DNA from 4 places in the Bacillus silvicola genome. Region 1 is predicted to be linked to each of the others. Evidence: riboswitches for the same ligand, from Rfam matches in the RefSeq annotation. Region 1 holds a riboswitch; each other region holds the start of a gene.

Region 1 (3,865 bases):
GCGATAAGTATGACGAGCACCAAATAAAGTTTCAGCAAGTGTTGTTTTTCCACTTCCAATTAATCCGTATATCACAACAGTTTCTCCTTTTCGTATTGTAAGAGAAAGGGGAGAATGATCTTCGTGTAATTGAAGCTCTTGTACTTTAAATATTTCCTCGCTCCCGATTTTTGGTGCTGTATTAATAGGAAGTGTAAGTTGTTTTCCAGTCATTGCTTCAACAATTTGTTGATCTGTAATCGTTGTAATGGCTTGAGAAAGGGCAACTTTACCGTTATGTAGTACAGTTACATCATCCGCGAAATTTCGAATCTCTGATAAACGATGAGAAACTAGGAGGATGCCAATTCCTTTTGATGTCAAATCTTTTAATAGTTTCCCAAAGGTTTCAACTTCCTTTGGTCCAAGAGAAGAAGTAGGTTCATCTAATAAAAGATAAGTTGTATTGTTAGATAAAGCTCTTGCGATAAGAAGTAATTGTTTTTCATGTAATGAGCAGTTTGAAACATCTTCTGAAACATTTAAATCTACTTGTACAATTTGCAAATGTTGTTTAGCGAGTGCAACTAATTTGGACTTTGAAAATAGTACTTTATTTTGCATTGCTAAATGATCAATTAGTACATTTTCTAATACAGATAATCCCGGAATAAGTCCATGATCTACTTCTTGTGTTACGAAAGAAATACCGTGCTTTTTTGCATCACGTGGTGAAGTGAAGGAAACAGACTGATTATCAATTTTTATATCGCCAGCAACTGGTTGGATTTCACCAGTTGCTATTTTTAGTAAAGTACTTTTTCCCGCACCATTCATTCCTAGTAAAGCGTGTACTTTTCCTTTTTGAATATGAATAGAAACATCTTCTAAAACAGGTGTAGCTACATGATAAGAATGTGTAATGTTTTGAAGAGAGAATGTCATCATTTTTTCTCCTTCTCTAATTTTTTCATCCAAGGAGAATATGCATCTTTTGAGTCTCCCCAACCGTTTATATGTTTTGATAATTGATCCATTGTTATATTTTCTTTTGGTAAACTACTTTTCTTTACTAAATAAGGTTCTAGTGAATAAATATCTGGCGTTTGTTCACCAGCAATTTTTTTGTATAAAAATCGTACTTGAACTTTACCTACTTCAGCTGGATCAGTTGCAGCTGTAGCAGTCCAAGGTGAGCTTTCTTTTTGCATGAGTTGTAAATCTTCATTACTTAAGTCAATGCCATATACTTTTATATCTGTACGACCAGCTTGTTCAAGTGCTTTAACAGCTCCTTTAGCGAACTCATCCCATGAAGCGAAAATAGCTTGTAAATCTCCTTTTTTCGGATATTTCTTTAATAAAGCTTCTACTTGTGTTTGTGTATCAAGCGGTGTGTTATTACTAGCAGTACCGAATCGTGCAACTTCTTTTATATTTGGATAACGTTTATAAAAAGCATCAATGATAACGTTGCGACGTTCCATTGGAGCAAATCCGCCAACCCATACGACTGCGATATTTCCTTGTCCATTCAAATCTTCCGCTAACGTTTTTAATGATTTCCATGCAAGACTATAGTCATCTTGATCAATAATTGTCACACCTGGCAAGCGTAGATCGTTATCAAACGCAACTACGGGAATATTCGCCTGTAACGCTTTTTCTACTCCAGGTTTTAGTGCTTCAGAGCGGCCGTGATCAATTAAAATACCATCCACTTTTGAATTAATAGCAGTATCTAAATTTGCAGCCATTTTTGCTAAATCGTTATCAGAATTGTAGACTTGTACACTACCGCCAAATAGCTCGACTTGTTTTTTGACGCCCTCAATATATTGAGAGGAAAAAGTTCCGATGGACATTTGCATAATTAATGCGATTTTTAATGGCTTCTTCATTTGGCTTGGAACTTCTGTTTGTAAGTGATTTTCTACCGTTGTAGGCGCCTTTTTCACAGTTTGTTGCTTTTGTGATGAAATCGCATCTTGTTCATTTGTACAAGCGGTTAATGTAAGTAAGAGAAAAATAAGTACGATGGAACATAATTTTTTCATAAAAAAATCCCTCCTAAACTAAGAAGAGAGAGGAGGGAGTGAAAATAAAAAACGCCTTTTCATATAGAAAAGACGTCTTATCATATTACTCTTATCTTTCAACACAATGTGTTGTAAGAATTAGCACCGTGCCCATAAATGGGTCGGTTGCCGGGCTTCGTAGGGCTCATCCCTCCACCTGCTCTTGATAAGACATCGAATATTTAACTATTTTGAATTATTTCACAAATGAATGGTGTTGTCAAACAGTATTTATAAAAAAAATCCCTCAGGAAGAGGGATTTTAATGTGGTAAGAAAACTAATTGGTAAGCGAACAAGATTCCGAATAAATACACAAGTGGGTGAACAGCGCGGAATTGTCCTTTTGCCATTTTCATAAGTGGGTATGAAATAAATCCAAGTGCAATACCTGTTGAAATACTTGATGTAAGTGGCATGCTTAAGATTACTAAAAATGCTGGGAATGCTTCATCGAACGTATCCCAATCGATGTGACGAACTGAACCCATCATAAGACTACCAACGATAATTAATGATGGTGCTGTAATAGCTGAAACGCCAGAAACAGCGCTCACTAACGGTCCGAAGAATGCTGCTAATGCAAATAGAACAGCTACTGTAACAGTTGTTAAACCAGTACGACCACCAGCTGCAACACCAGCAGATGATTCAATGTAAGCTGTTGATGGTGTTGTTCCGAACATAGCTCCAATTGTTGCTGAGAATGAGTCAGATAGAAGAGCTCGTCCTGCTTTTGGAAGCTTTCCATCTTTCATGAATCCACCTTGTTGTGCTACACCAAGTAATGTTCCAGTTGTATCAAATAGTGTAACAAGGAAGAATGAGAACACAACGCCGTATAATCCGTAGTTAATTACATCAGATACAGCAGTAATTGGATTTGAAACGATAATTCCTTCTGGTAATCCAGGCATTGATGTAACGCCGTTTGAGAACGTTAATTGCCCTGTGAAGTAAGCGATAATACCAGTTAATAACATTCCGATAAATAGTGCCCCGTTTATATTTAAAGACATAAGGATAATTGTAATTCCAAGGCCAGCTAATGCTAGTAGAACTGGAGCAGAGTGAAGATCACCAAGCCCAACTAAGTTTGCATCATTTTTTGTAACAATTCCTGTTAAGCGCAAACCGATAAAAGCAATAAAAAGACCGATACCAGCAGTAAGTGCATGTTTTAAGTTTTCGGGAATTACTTCCATTAATTTCGTACGGAAAGATGTGAATGATAACAAGATTAAAATCATACCTGCTACGAATACAGCAGAGAATGCAATTGCGAAAGTCATGCCTTCATGAGCTTTTACAACAGAGTAAGAGAAGTAAGCATTTAATCCCATACCTGGTGCAATTGCGATTGGTAAGTTTGTAAAGATTGCCATAAATAATGTTCCGACAACAGCGGCGATAATAGTAGCTGTAAATGCTTGTTCAAATGGAACGCCTGCATCCCCAAGGATGACAGGGTTTACGACAATGATATATGCCATTGTTAAAAAGGTAATAATACCTGCCATAATTTCAGTTTTAATAGAAGTTTTATGTTTTGAAAGGTTAAACATATAAACATCCTTTCTTTTTACGAATAATTTTCACAACAGTTATATATAATATTCGTTTTTTGACTTTTTTGCAATAGTTTTGCATAAAAACTTTAGAACAATCCATATTTTATGTCTTGAATTTGAATATTAACCGTAAAAACGAGTGGGAATTGCGGTTGTTCATGTGTAAGTAGTTTTTAATATTGTGCACATTATAAGGAGAAAGGAGTTGAAGGAAGTTATGCCACAGCAAAAAAACTTT
Region 2 (3,865 bases), on a different contig from region 1:
GGTGGACGTAGCGGCCATACTTGGTATGCATCGTCAAAGCGTTGCTCGTTATGTGAAAAAATTCAAAGAACATGCACTAGAAGGATTACTTACTCGCAAACAAATCCCAGGTAAAAAGCCGTATTTAACTAAGCAACAACAGGGAGAATTGAAGCAACTCATTTTAAATACAACTCCAGCGGAGTTGCAATTCGGTCAAGAAGCTTTCTGGAATACACGCAATATCCAATACGTCATCAAAGAGAAATTTGCTATTTGTATGTCGCGTGAAGGCATCCGTAAAATGTTACATCGGATGAATTTTTCCTATACAAATGCTACTTATGTATTGAAAAAAGCGAATAAAGAAAAACAAATACAGTTTCAAAAACAATTAGATATGATAAAAAAAACTTAATTGATGAAAATACTGTACTCTTATATCAAGATGAATGTCACTTTAGAGATAGTCAAACCGTTCATGCTACATGGTTTGCAAAAGGGAAACAAAAGAAAATTGCAGTGTTAGGAAAGCGTATTTCAACGTCTTTATTCGGTACGATTGATGCAATCACTGGTAAATTTCTCTGTACAAAAGCAGAGTGCTGTAATGCTGAAACGTTTCAGCAATTTTTAACATATGTGTTAAAAGAATATAAAAATAAGCACGTTGTGCTTGTGTTAGATAACGCAAGGTATCATCATGCTAAGCTATTGAAATCTTTTTTGCGAGAAAATAACCGCCGTCTGACTTTGCTGTTTTTACCTCCATATTCCCCGAACTTAAATATGATTGAACGTGTATGGAAGGTAATGAAAGAAAATGTATTAGCAAATTGTTATCATGAAACGATGGATCATTTGATGGATTCAATCTATCAATTTATAGAATCTATTGATAAAAATCCTGAGGCAATCCTCAGTCGTATTCAACGTGCAGACATGTCGATTTTTTAAAGAGGACTTATATATCTCAGAAGGTTGAAATAATTTCATACTTTCCACCTCTTTTGAAAGTTGTTACAATTCTAGTGACAAATGATATAATCTTTCCAGTATTTTGTAAAGAAAAAAATTAAGAATGGGGCTGACAAAATGAAAGTCGCATGTATTCAAATGGATATTGTCTTTGGAGATGTAGAAAAAAATATTGAGAATGCTAAAAATAAAATAAGTGAAGCAATGAAAGAAAGACCCGATGTTATTGTCTTACCAGAACTGTGGACAACAGGATATGATTTAACTAGGCTTTCTGAAATTGCAGATAGGGATGGATTAGAAACGAAAGAAAAGCTGAAAGAGTGGTCGAAACAATATGGTGTACATATTGTCGGTGGTTCTATAGCGAAGCAAACAGATCAAGGTGTTACAAATACAATGTATGTTGTAACTAATAAAGGTCAGCTAGTCAATGAATATAGTAAAGTGCATTTATTTCAGCTCATGGATGAACATAAATATTTAATCGCTGGAAATAGTACAGGCGAATTTAAGTTAGATGATATAGAGTGCGCTGGTACAATTTGTTATGACATTCGTTTTCCGGAGTGGATGCGTGTTCATACTGCTAAAGGTGCAAAAGTTTTATTTGTTGTAGCAGAATGGCCATTAGTTCGTTTAGCACATTGGCGTTTGCTATTGCAAGCAAGAGCAGTTGAAAATCAATGTTATGTTGTTGCATGTAATAGGGCAGGAAAGGATCCGAATAATGAGTTTGCGGGTCATTCTTTAATTATCGATCCTTGGGGGGAAGTTGTTGTAGAAGCGAATGAAGAAGAATCAATTTTATTTGGAGAGCTTCATTTTGAGAAAATTAAAGAAGTACGCAAAGGAATTCCAGTTTTTGCAGATCGTCGTCCAGAATTATACAAATAAAATGTTGACAAGTGATTTTTATTCTTGGTATAGTCTTCAACATAAAGTTAAAAATTCAAAAAATTATACAACTCTTATCAAGAGCAGGTGGAGGGATTTGGCCCGATGAAGCCCAGCAACCGACCGTAATACCATTGTGAAATGGGGCGTTTATTTACGCCAAAAGGCACGGTGCTAATTCCAGCAGAAAGTAAAACTTTCTGGCAGATAAGAGGGGAGAAGATAAACTTCAAACCTCTTTCTTTGTGGAAAGGGGTTTTTCTATTTTAGAAAAACCTCTGAATAAAAAGGGGGAGAAGACGATGGGATATTATTCATTAACTGAAACGACAGCTATACAATATGCGAAAGAACACGGTTACTTTGAAAAGAAAGCAAATGTAGTTTGTCATGAAATTGGAGATGGAAATTTAAATTACGTGTTCAAATTAGAGGATGGAGAAAAGACGATTATATTAAAGCAAGCACTTCCATATGCAAAAGTAGTTGGTGAGAGCTGGCCATTGTCTATAAAAAGAGCGACGATTGAAAGTAAGGCATTACAAATTTTCGCGAAGTATGTACCGGAATACGTTCCAAAAGTATACAGTCATGATGAGGAGTTGGCAGTGACAGTAATAGAAGATTTATCAAGACTAACGATTACAAGAAAAGGATTAATAGATGGAGAAGAGTATCCTCTTTTATCCCAGCACATTGGTCGCTTTCTAGCACATGTTTTATTTTATACTTCAGATTTCGGTTTACAGTCAGAAGAGAAGAGGATACTAGAGGGTACATTTGTAAACCCAGACCTTAGCAAAATTACAGAAGATTTAGTGTTTACAGATCCGTTTAGTCATTATGATACGAATGATTATGAACCAGAGTTACAACTAGCGGTTGATGAGCTGTGGAGTGATAAAACTTTAAAATTAAAAGTAGCACAGTATAAGTATAAGTTTTTGACGAGAAAAGAGGCTCTCATACACGGAGATTTACATACTGGTAGTATATTTTCATCACCTTCTGAAACGAAAGTAATTGATCCAGAGTTTGCAACGTACGGTCCCTTTGGATTTGACATCGGTCAATTTATTGCAAATTTATTATTAAATGCTTTATCAAGAGAAGAAGAGCAGAGAAATGTACTATTTTTCCATATAGAGAAGACATGGAGTTATTTTGTAGAAGCTTTTACGAGGTTATGGATTGGAGAAGGTGTAGAAGCATATACGAAAGAAAAACAATGGTTACCAATTATTTTGCAAAATATCTTTACTGATGCTGTCGGATTTGCTGGATGTGAACTTATTCGTAGAACAATCGGCTTAGCTCATGTAGCAGATTTAGATGAAATAGCAAATAAAGAAAAAAGAATTCAAGCTAAGAAGCAAGCGTTATCCTTAGGCAAAGAACTAATAAAATATGAATCCAAGAACGCTGATATTCAACTGTTCCGAACACTATTCCAACAGACAGTTTCTGGAGGGGTAAAAGTATGAGTACAATTGTTACTATTCCGAGGTCTGTCAGTTGGAAAGGGGATGCTATTGCAGTATTAAATCAAACAAAGTTGCCGCATAGCACAGAATACAAAACATTAACGACGATTGAAGAGGTATGGAAAAGTATTGTCATGCTAGAAGTACGAGGAGCGCCTGCAATTGGAATTGTAGCTGCATTTGGTTTGGCGCTTGCATCCAAAAAATATAACACTGTACATATTGAAGAATTTCAAAAGAAGTTTAATAGAGATTGTAATTATTTAGGTACGTCACGCCCGACAGCAGTCAATTTATTTTGGGCAATCGATCGTATGAGAGAATCGATTCGAGAAACTATTACAATAAAAGAAGCGCAAAAAAAATTAGAAGAAGAAGCGCTTCTCATTCAGCAAGAAGATGAAGCGGTATGCCGGAGTATTGGAGAACATGCATTAATATGTTTTAAAGACGGTGATAACATTTTAACAATTTGTAACGCTGGAAGTATTGCAACTGCTAGATATGGTACTGCATTAGCACCGTTT
Region 3 (3,865 bases), on a different contig from region 1:
TAAAGAGTGAGTTTGAGGAGAAATTGTCGTTCTAATAAAGGGATACGTATTATCCCCCGATAACAGTAAAAGTTTTTCCTTTATGAGAGAAACCAACAAAATCAATGATTAGTAAACAAAAAAGAACATTGATTTTCCAATGTTCTTTTTTACATTTCTGCTTATTAATTAGATTCCTCGTTGAATAAATTCCCCTTATCCCTGATTCCTCTGCGCTTCCTTAAACTCTTCCTTCACCTTCTCTAACAGCCCTTCTTCCGTAATTAATCGATACGCCGTATTTGCAAGTGCTTTTGCGGATGTAATTAGCGCTTTATCTCCGAGTTCTGAACGTGCTGCTTCTCTAAATTCATTCGTATGTGCAATTAAATCATCTGGTCCGATTTTAATGTATGGATGTATTGTCGGTACGACTTGGCTTACGTTTCCTGCGTCTGTTGAGCCGATTCCAATTCTTTCTTTACGATTTACGTCTTCACCTTGTAGTTCTAGTTCTTCGGCTACGACGTCATTAAATGTTTTTGTTACGAGTAATTCATCGATTTCATTTTGGAATTGATGAATTTTCACTTTCGTACCTGTTGCTAACGCTGCTCCTTGTGCGATATTTTTTACTTTTTCTGTTACTTCCGCACATCTTTTTCGCGTTGCTGCACGAATGAAGAACCTTGCTGCGGCGTAGTCAGGAATAATGTTAGGTGCTTTTCCGCCCTCTGTAATAACACCATGAATTCTCACATCTGACGGCAATTGTTGGCGAAGTGCGTTAATACTGTTATACAGCTGGATAATCGCATCTAATGCGTTAATCCCTTCTTCTGGTGAGGCTGCTGCATGAGCTGTTTTACCGTAAAAATGAAAATCAAGTGGATCGACTGCTAGTGAGGGACTTGTTGTTGCTGTTTTTCCGCTTGGATGGATCATAAGTGCTGCATCAATATTATTAAATAAACCAGCTTTTACATAACTCGATTTTGCGCTACCATTTGGTCCGCCTTCCTCTGCTGGTGTTCCAAACACGACAACTTCTCCGCCGATTTCTTCAAGTGTTTCTGATAAAGCAATTGCTGCTGCAACACTAATTGTGCCAATTAAATTGTGACCACACGCATGACCGAGCCCCGGTAAAGCATCATACTCAGCTAAAAATGCGATAACTGGCCCTTGTTTTCCTGAACTTTTTCGTGCGATAAAACCTGTTTCATGTCCCGCTATATTGTGCTGCAGTTGGAATCCTGCACTACCTAGTAATAAACTTAACATTCTTGATGCGTAAAACTCTTGGTTACCAATCTCCGGATTCGCATGAATATCATGACTTGTTTCTATGTACTTTTCCTTATTTCTTTCTATACTCTCTTCAATCGTTTTTCTTTGTGACGTTACTCCTGTCGCTCCCATTTTTCTTCCTCCTTTTATTTTCACGTAAAAAAGCCTCTTTCTAAAAGATAGAAAGAGGCTTTGAAATATACATTCAAAATGAGCTTCTTTCTTATCTTTCAAGTTACCTTGCTGGAATTGGCACAGTATTCATAAAGAATCCGCTGCCGAGGTGTCATAGGGCCAGTCCCTCAACCTCTCGTGATAAGAATTTTCATAAAATTATATTAAATTATTTTCATTCTAAATTCATTCCGAATAAAAGTCAAGGAATTCCTATCCGAATTTACCGAATATCTAAAAATCCTTTTAATACACCAATTGTCTCCGGTGCTTGCAGTCTTGCACATATGTACGGAAATTCCGTACTACCTTCAAACATCATTTGAGATGTGAGAGGTGCCCCTGCCCAAAAGATTTCATCATCAATTACTATAAACGGGAACGCTTTGTTTTGCCTTTGTAACTTTACATTTTTTAATGGAACTGGTCCGTCACTATACACTGTTATTTGCGCATTTGTACGCATTAACGCTTGCCATACTCGTTTATCCACTTGTCTTGTACTTGGAAGTGAAATGATAATTTTTCGTTTTGCCGCTAGAATATCTTTTAATAACCCTTTCGGCTCTTCAAGATTCATTTCCATAAACCAGCGTAAACGTTTCGAAATTTTTCGCTCCCACAATTGTCTTGATGTCGTTCGATCATACACATCACCGTGACGTTCTATATGTGCAGTTAATTGTGATAACGCTTGTTTTCTCGAAAGGTTTTTACGCATATAATGGCAATCCGATAATTGAATGAATTTCCCTCTCGCTCTCGTTACTGCTACATTGACGAGGCGATGGTTTTTATGATCAAAGAATAACACACCAGGACGTTCCTGCGGATAACTATCAACCGTATCAAAGATCATCATATCTCTTTCAGAACCTTGAAACTTATGAACTGTTGCCGCTAATACTGGTATGTTTTGATATTTCGTTCTCTGTAACATTTCTCTAATACATGTTGATAAAAAGCGGGACTGTGCTCGGTACGGTGTAACTACACCAATTGATTGAACACCGTCTAACAGTCCAATTAGCATCATTTGCATTGCCACTAAACCAGACATAATATTAAAACGCGAACCAGAAGCAGCATCTTTTAACGAAAATGCTCCCATTAAGCTCGTATCAAATAAAACACTCGCTTCATTTGCGAACGGTTGTAGTTGCGCAAGTTCTTTACGCTCTGAAACAGATGGATGATCGTACACTCTATTTTTATAAATAAATGAGTTCGTAAACTTCGATATGTCTGCATGCATACGTCTTTGTTCCTGCAACATAAAAAGGTTGGGATGTGCTTCTGATTTATTTACAGTATCAACAATCCCGGCATGATAAAACATATCTTCGCCGAGCCATTTTCGAACGAGTTCATGGTTCGCCATTGCGATCGGAGGTAACTGTAAAAAGTCACCGCAAACGACGATACGTTTTCCAAGTGAAGCTGCTAATGCAATTTGCGGGACATAGGCCATACTTACTTCATCTACGACAACTAAATCAAATGTGCGATCATAAATAAGCGCATCAATTGCACATTTTGATAAAGTCGCACCGATTACTTTCGCATTTTCAATATATTCTTTTTCTACTTCTTTAATTTTCGCTTTTTGCTTTCGAAGATCACTTTCTATCTCTTGTATACGCTTCTTATCAGCAGAAGTCGCTTTATATGATAAAATCTTTTCACGAAGATCTTGTCGTGTCTCTTCTAAATAAAGTCTTTCTTCTCCCCAAGATCCGTTCGTCGTTTCAACCAACTTCGATGCTAGTAATGTTTCATGATTTCGTATATGCTCATGTTGACTATAACCGTAACGAACGATTTCACCAGGTGTCCATTTCTTTTTCTTCTCAATTTGCTTCGTTACTTCACTCATTAATACGTCAACTGCCGCATTACTATGAGCTAACACAAGTACCGATTTCCCTTTTTGATAATGAGCCGAAATAATACGTGATAAATTGTAAGACTTCCCTGTTCCCGGTGGTCCCCACACGTACGTTGTCGGATTGTAAAACGACCGATACGCCAATTCATTTTTCGGATTTTTCATCTTCTCAATATGTTTCGGACTGCTCGTTCCCTCTACTAAACGTTTAATTCGTTGACGTCTTAGTTTATCTTTACGGGCTTCCTTCAAACGCTCTTGCAGCTGTTCTAATAGTTGCCACGGTTCACTGTATAAAACCGCTTCTCTTATTTCGCCTTGTATATAATCATTTAATTTCAATTCGATTTCTAATCCATGCACAGATAGTACTTCCCCTGTCGCTTCCTCACCATCGAACTCAATTCGAATTGGTGAACCTTCAGGTATGCTTACTTCCGAAATAAGCTGAAAGACATATACCGTACTTTCATAATCTGTATATAAAAAACGACCGTTCATGATAGAAATTTTACTACCACCTATCGTTTTCCA
Region 4 (3,865 bases), on a different contig from region 1:
CTTCTCCTCCGAAATCTTCCGCAGTTAAGTCCTCTTGCTGTATCATCGTCCCCATTGCACCATCTAATATTAGAATGCTATTTTGTAATCTTTCTTCTATACACTTCATCAATTAATACCCTCTTTCACTTCTTGCTTTTCTCTTACATATTTCACGAGATGTTCTGTAATTTCATATTTTAAAAATGGTGTAATAAGATAAACACCGTTAAAGTATTTCATTGCCGTATCGATTAACTCTTGTGAAATACGAATCCCTTCCTCAATAGCCGACTCTTTCGTTTCGTGCCCATCCATTCTCTCTCGTATTTCTTCAGGAAGAGTAATACCTGGCACCTCAAAATGAAGAAAATCTGCATTCCGCTTACTTACTAAAGGCATAATTCCAATAAAGATAGGTTGTTCCAAATGCTTTGTCGCTTCATACACTTCCTCAATTAACGCTATATCGTAAATTGGCTGAGTTAAGAAATATTCCGCTCCGGCATCTATTTTCCGTTCCATTCGCTTAACCGCTGCTTTTAAATGTCTTACATGCGGATTAAACGCACCGCCGACAGAAAATCTTGTTGCTGGGCCAATTGATTTCCCTAAAATGGAACGCCCGTCGTTCATTTCTTTAATCATTTTAATTAACTCAATAGAGGACAAATCATATACAGAAGTTGCACCTGGGAAATCGCCAACACGCGCTGGATCACCAGTTAAAGCTAGCACTTCCTCCATCCCTAACGCCGATAAACCTAATAAATGAGATTGTAGCCCAATGACGTTATGGTCTCTACACGTTAAATGAGTCAATACTGGAATATCATGCTTCGTTAATAATGCACCCATTGCCATATTAGAAACGCGAGGCGATGCTAGTGAATTATCTGCTAGAGTAATAGCGTCTGCCCCAGCTCTTTTCAATGCTCTTGCCCCTTCAAAAAAACGCTGCGTGTCTAATGTTTTCGGTGGGTCTAGTTCCACTACAACTGTCGTTTGTTTCTTTGCTTTCTCTGCTAGAGTGACGTGAGATTTCGAACGTTTCTCGTGTGTATGAACTACTTTTGGTCTTTGAATCGTGTCCTTTTCTATTACAGGCGTAACATTTAGAGTAGCACGCTTCATACTTTCAATATGTTCTGGAGTAGTACCACAACAACCACCCAATAACCGAATACCTTGCTCAATAAATTTCGGTGTCATCGCTTCGAAATAAGCCGGACTTCCCTCATATACGTAACGTCCCTCCACATAATTCGGGAGACCTGCATTTGGATATGCTGACAAGTAGCCATTTTGAGGAATCGATATCATTTTAAAAGCTTCCGTCATATGAAGTGGTCCTAGTTGGCAGTTCAATCCAACAACATTCGCACCGTAATCTAAAAGCTGTTTTAATATTTCATTTACATCATTTCCATTTTGAGTCGTACCTGCCTCATGTAACGCTAATTGGGCTACAATTGGAATATTCGTTTGTTTTCGTAACACCTTAACAGCATGAAGTAATTCAAATTCATCATAGAAAGTCTCTAATAGCAATCCATCAACCTGTTCTTCTAATAAAGCACCTGCCTGCTCAAGTAACATAAACTCCCTTTCCATATCAGTTGTTGTAACAGCTCCGATATGTTTCATACCACCAATTGTTCCTAAAATTGCATTTCTTTCTGTAACAGATGCTTTCGCAATCTTCACTGCTGCTTTATTAATTTGAACAACTTGATTCTCTAAGCCATACATACGTAATTTCGCTTCATTTGCCCCATACGTATTCGTTTGGATAACATCCGCTCCAGCAGCTACATATTGTTTATGAATCGATATAATTAAGTCCGGATCAGACAAATTCAATTCTTCAAAACTACTTTGTAAACCATGCGAATGTAATAATGTTCCAACTGCACCATCACCTATTACAATTCCTTTTGATAATAAATCTAGTAATTTCACGAATCTCCCTCATTTCTATCAATATAAAAACCCCCTCTTCACTTTGAAGAGGGGGACATAATTATTCCTCCTCTTATTATGCAAAACATTCGTTTTGCAGGTATTAGCACCGTTTCAAACATTTCGTTTGAAGGTTGCCGGGTTTCACAGGGCCTTTCCCTCCACCGCTCTCAATAAGAGTTGTCTTTATTATTTTATTTATGTAGCTAAAAGGAAATGCGTTCCCCTTTTAATAATGTTTGTTAATTTTTTATAAATTTAGCATGCACAAATATAAAAGTCAATGACACTTGCGGGAAAATAAAAATTATTTAAAATAAAGTTGCAATTCAATTAACTTTTGTTGTAAAGTTAAAAACATAATAAAAATTTCATACGAACATTCTTATCTAGAGAGGTAGAGGGACTGGCCCTATGACGCCTCAGCAACCATTAACAATTTGTTAATAAGGTGCTAATTCCAGCAAACTGTTAAAGATTTGACAGATGAGAAGAAGACTCTATTCAATCCGAAAGCCTTCTTCTTAGAAGGCTTTTTTTATTTTATATTCAACTACTCGTTCAATTTAAAAAGGAGGAATTTTCACATGTCAACTATCGAAACAAAACTAGCACAAATCGGAAATCGTAGCGAAACCACAACAGGAACTGTTAATCCACCCGTTTATTTCTCAACCGCTTATCGTCACGAAGGACTTGGTAAATCTACCGGCTTTGACTATTCACGAACTGGAAATCCAACTCGTGGTCTTTTAGAACAGGCAATCGCAGACTTAGAATATGGCGAACAAGGTTATGCCTGTAGCTCAGGAATGGCCGCTGTTCTCCTCGTCCTTTCACTATTTCGTTCCGGAGACGAACTTATTGTGTCTGAAGATTTATACGGGGGCACTTATCGATTATTTTCTGAGCATGAAAAAAAATGGAATGTTCGATGTAGATACGTAAATACACAATCTATTAAACAAATTGAGAAAGCTATCACAACTGAAACGAAGGCTATTTTCATAGAAACGCCGACTAATCCATTAATGCAAGTTACTGATATTGCCACTGTCGCAAGTGTAACGAAAAGACACGGACTACTTCTTATTGTAGATAACACATTCTACACTCCTTATATACAGCAACCATTAACAGAAGGTGCCGATATCGTACTTCACAGTGCAACGAAGTATTTAGGCGGGCATAACGATGTACTAAGCGGACTTGTCGTGGCAAAAGGAAAAGAACTTTGTGAAGAAATTGCTCATTATCATAATGCCTCCGGTGCTGTCTTAAGCCCATTTGACTCATGGCTATTAATTCGTGGTATGAAAACTTTAGCGCTTCGCATGAGACAACATGAAGAAAATGCGAAAGCCATTGTTGCTTATTTAAATGATGAAGACGGTGTGACAGATGTATTTTATCCAGGAAGAGGCGGTATGATTTCGTTTCGCCTTCAAGATGAAACATGGATTAATCCATTCTTACAATCTTTATCCTTAATCACATTTGCTGAAAGTCTTGGTGGTGTAGAGAGTTTAATGACTTATCCAGCAACGCAAACGCATGCTGATATTCCTGAAGAAATCAGAACGGCAAACGGTGTATGTAATCGCCTTCTTCGGTTCTCCGTCGGCATTGAAAATAGTAACGATTTAATTCAAGACTTAAAGCAAGCCATTAAACTTGTAAAAGAAGGTGTAAGAATATGAGTTATTCTATCGATACACTCTTACTACACAACCAGTATAAACATGATACTCAAACAGGAGCTGTTAACGTTCCCATTTATAACACATCAACATTTCACCAGTTTGATGTAGATACTTTTGGCAAATACGACTATAGCCGATCTGGAAATCCAACTCGTGAAGCTCTGGAAGATATCATTGCTTTATTAGAAGACGGAACAAAGGGGTTCGCCTTTGCATCAGGC

The links. Region 1 has a riboswitch for S-adenosylmethionine ahead of ACP6L7_RS24135 (sugar ABC transporter substrate-binding protein). Riboswitches for the same ligand answer to the same signal wherever they lie in the genome.
Region 2: it holds a riboswitch for S-adenosylmethionine, as region 1 does, so the genes downstream of both, mtnK (S-methyl-5-thioribose kinase) here and ACP6L7_RS24135 (sugar ABC transporter substrate-binding protein) in region 1, are expected to answer to the same signal.
Region 3: it holds a riboswitch for S-adenosylmethionine, as region 1 does, so the genes downstream of both, ACP6L7_RS12420 (M20 family metallopeptidase) here and ACP6L7_RS24135 (sugar ABC transporter substrate-binding protein) in region 1, are expected to answer to the same signal.
Region 4: it holds a riboswitch for S-adenosylmethionine, as region 1 does, so the genes downstream of both, ACP6L7_RS18145 (bifunctional homocysteine S-methyltransferase/methylenetetrahydrofolate reductase) here and ACP6L7_RS24135 (sugar ABC transporter substrate-binding protein) in region 1, are expected to answer to the same signal.

The regions. Positions count from the first base shown of each region.
Region 1 covers NZ_JBNGVC010000013.1:382,764-386,628, reverse strand. The annotation lists gene ACP6L7_RS24140 (sugar ABC transporter ATP-binding protein) at 1-927, opposite strand, end outside; gene ACP6L7_RS24135 (sugar ABC transporter substrate-binding protein) at 924-2,036, opposite strand; SAM riboswitch class I at 2,125-2,230, opposite strand; gene ACP6L7_RS24130 (NCS2 family permease) at 2,320-3,621, opposite strand; gene ACP6L7_RS24125 (SDR family oxidoreductase) at 3,845-3,865, shown strand, end outside.
Region 2 covers NZ_JBNGVC010000012.1:1,000,773-1,004,637, reverse strand. The annotation lists gene ACP6L7_RS17040 (helix-turn-helix domain-containing protein) at 1-397, shown strand, start outside; gene ACP6L7_RS17035 (IS630 family transposase) at 373-936, shown strand; gene ACP6L7_RS17030 (carbon-nitrogen family hydrolase) at 1,075-1,854, shown strand; SAM riboswitch class I at 1,926-2,068, shown strand; gene mtnK (S-methyl-5-thioribose kinase) at 2,157-3,338, shown strand; gene mtnA (S-methyl-5-thioribose-1-phosphate isomerase) at 3,335-3,865, shown strand, end outside.
Region 3 covers NZ_JBNGVC010000012.1:105,947-109,811, forward strand. The annotation lists gene ACP6L7_RS12415 (Lrp/AsnC family transcriptional regulator) at 1-35, shown strand, start outside; gene ACP6L7_RS12420 (M20 family metallopeptidase) at 196-1,401, opposite strand; SAM riboswitch class I at 1,490-1,591, opposite strand; gene ACP6L7_RS12425 (AAA domain-containing protein) at 1,667-3,865, opposite strand, start outside.
Region 4 covers NZ_JBNGVC010000012.1:1,191,537-1,195,401, forward strand. The annotation lists gene metH (methionine synthase) at 1-109, opposite strand, end outside; gene ACP6L7_RS18145 (bifunctional homocysteine S-methyltransferase/methylenetetrahydrofolate reductase) at 109-1,941, opposite strand; SAM riboswitch class I at 2,012-2,121, opposite strand; SAM riboswitch class I at 2,324-2,434, shown strand; gene metI (cystathionine gamma-synthase/O-acetylhomoserine thiolyase) at 2,529-3,641, shown strand; gene metC (cystathionine beta-lyase) at 3,638-3,865, shown strand, end outside.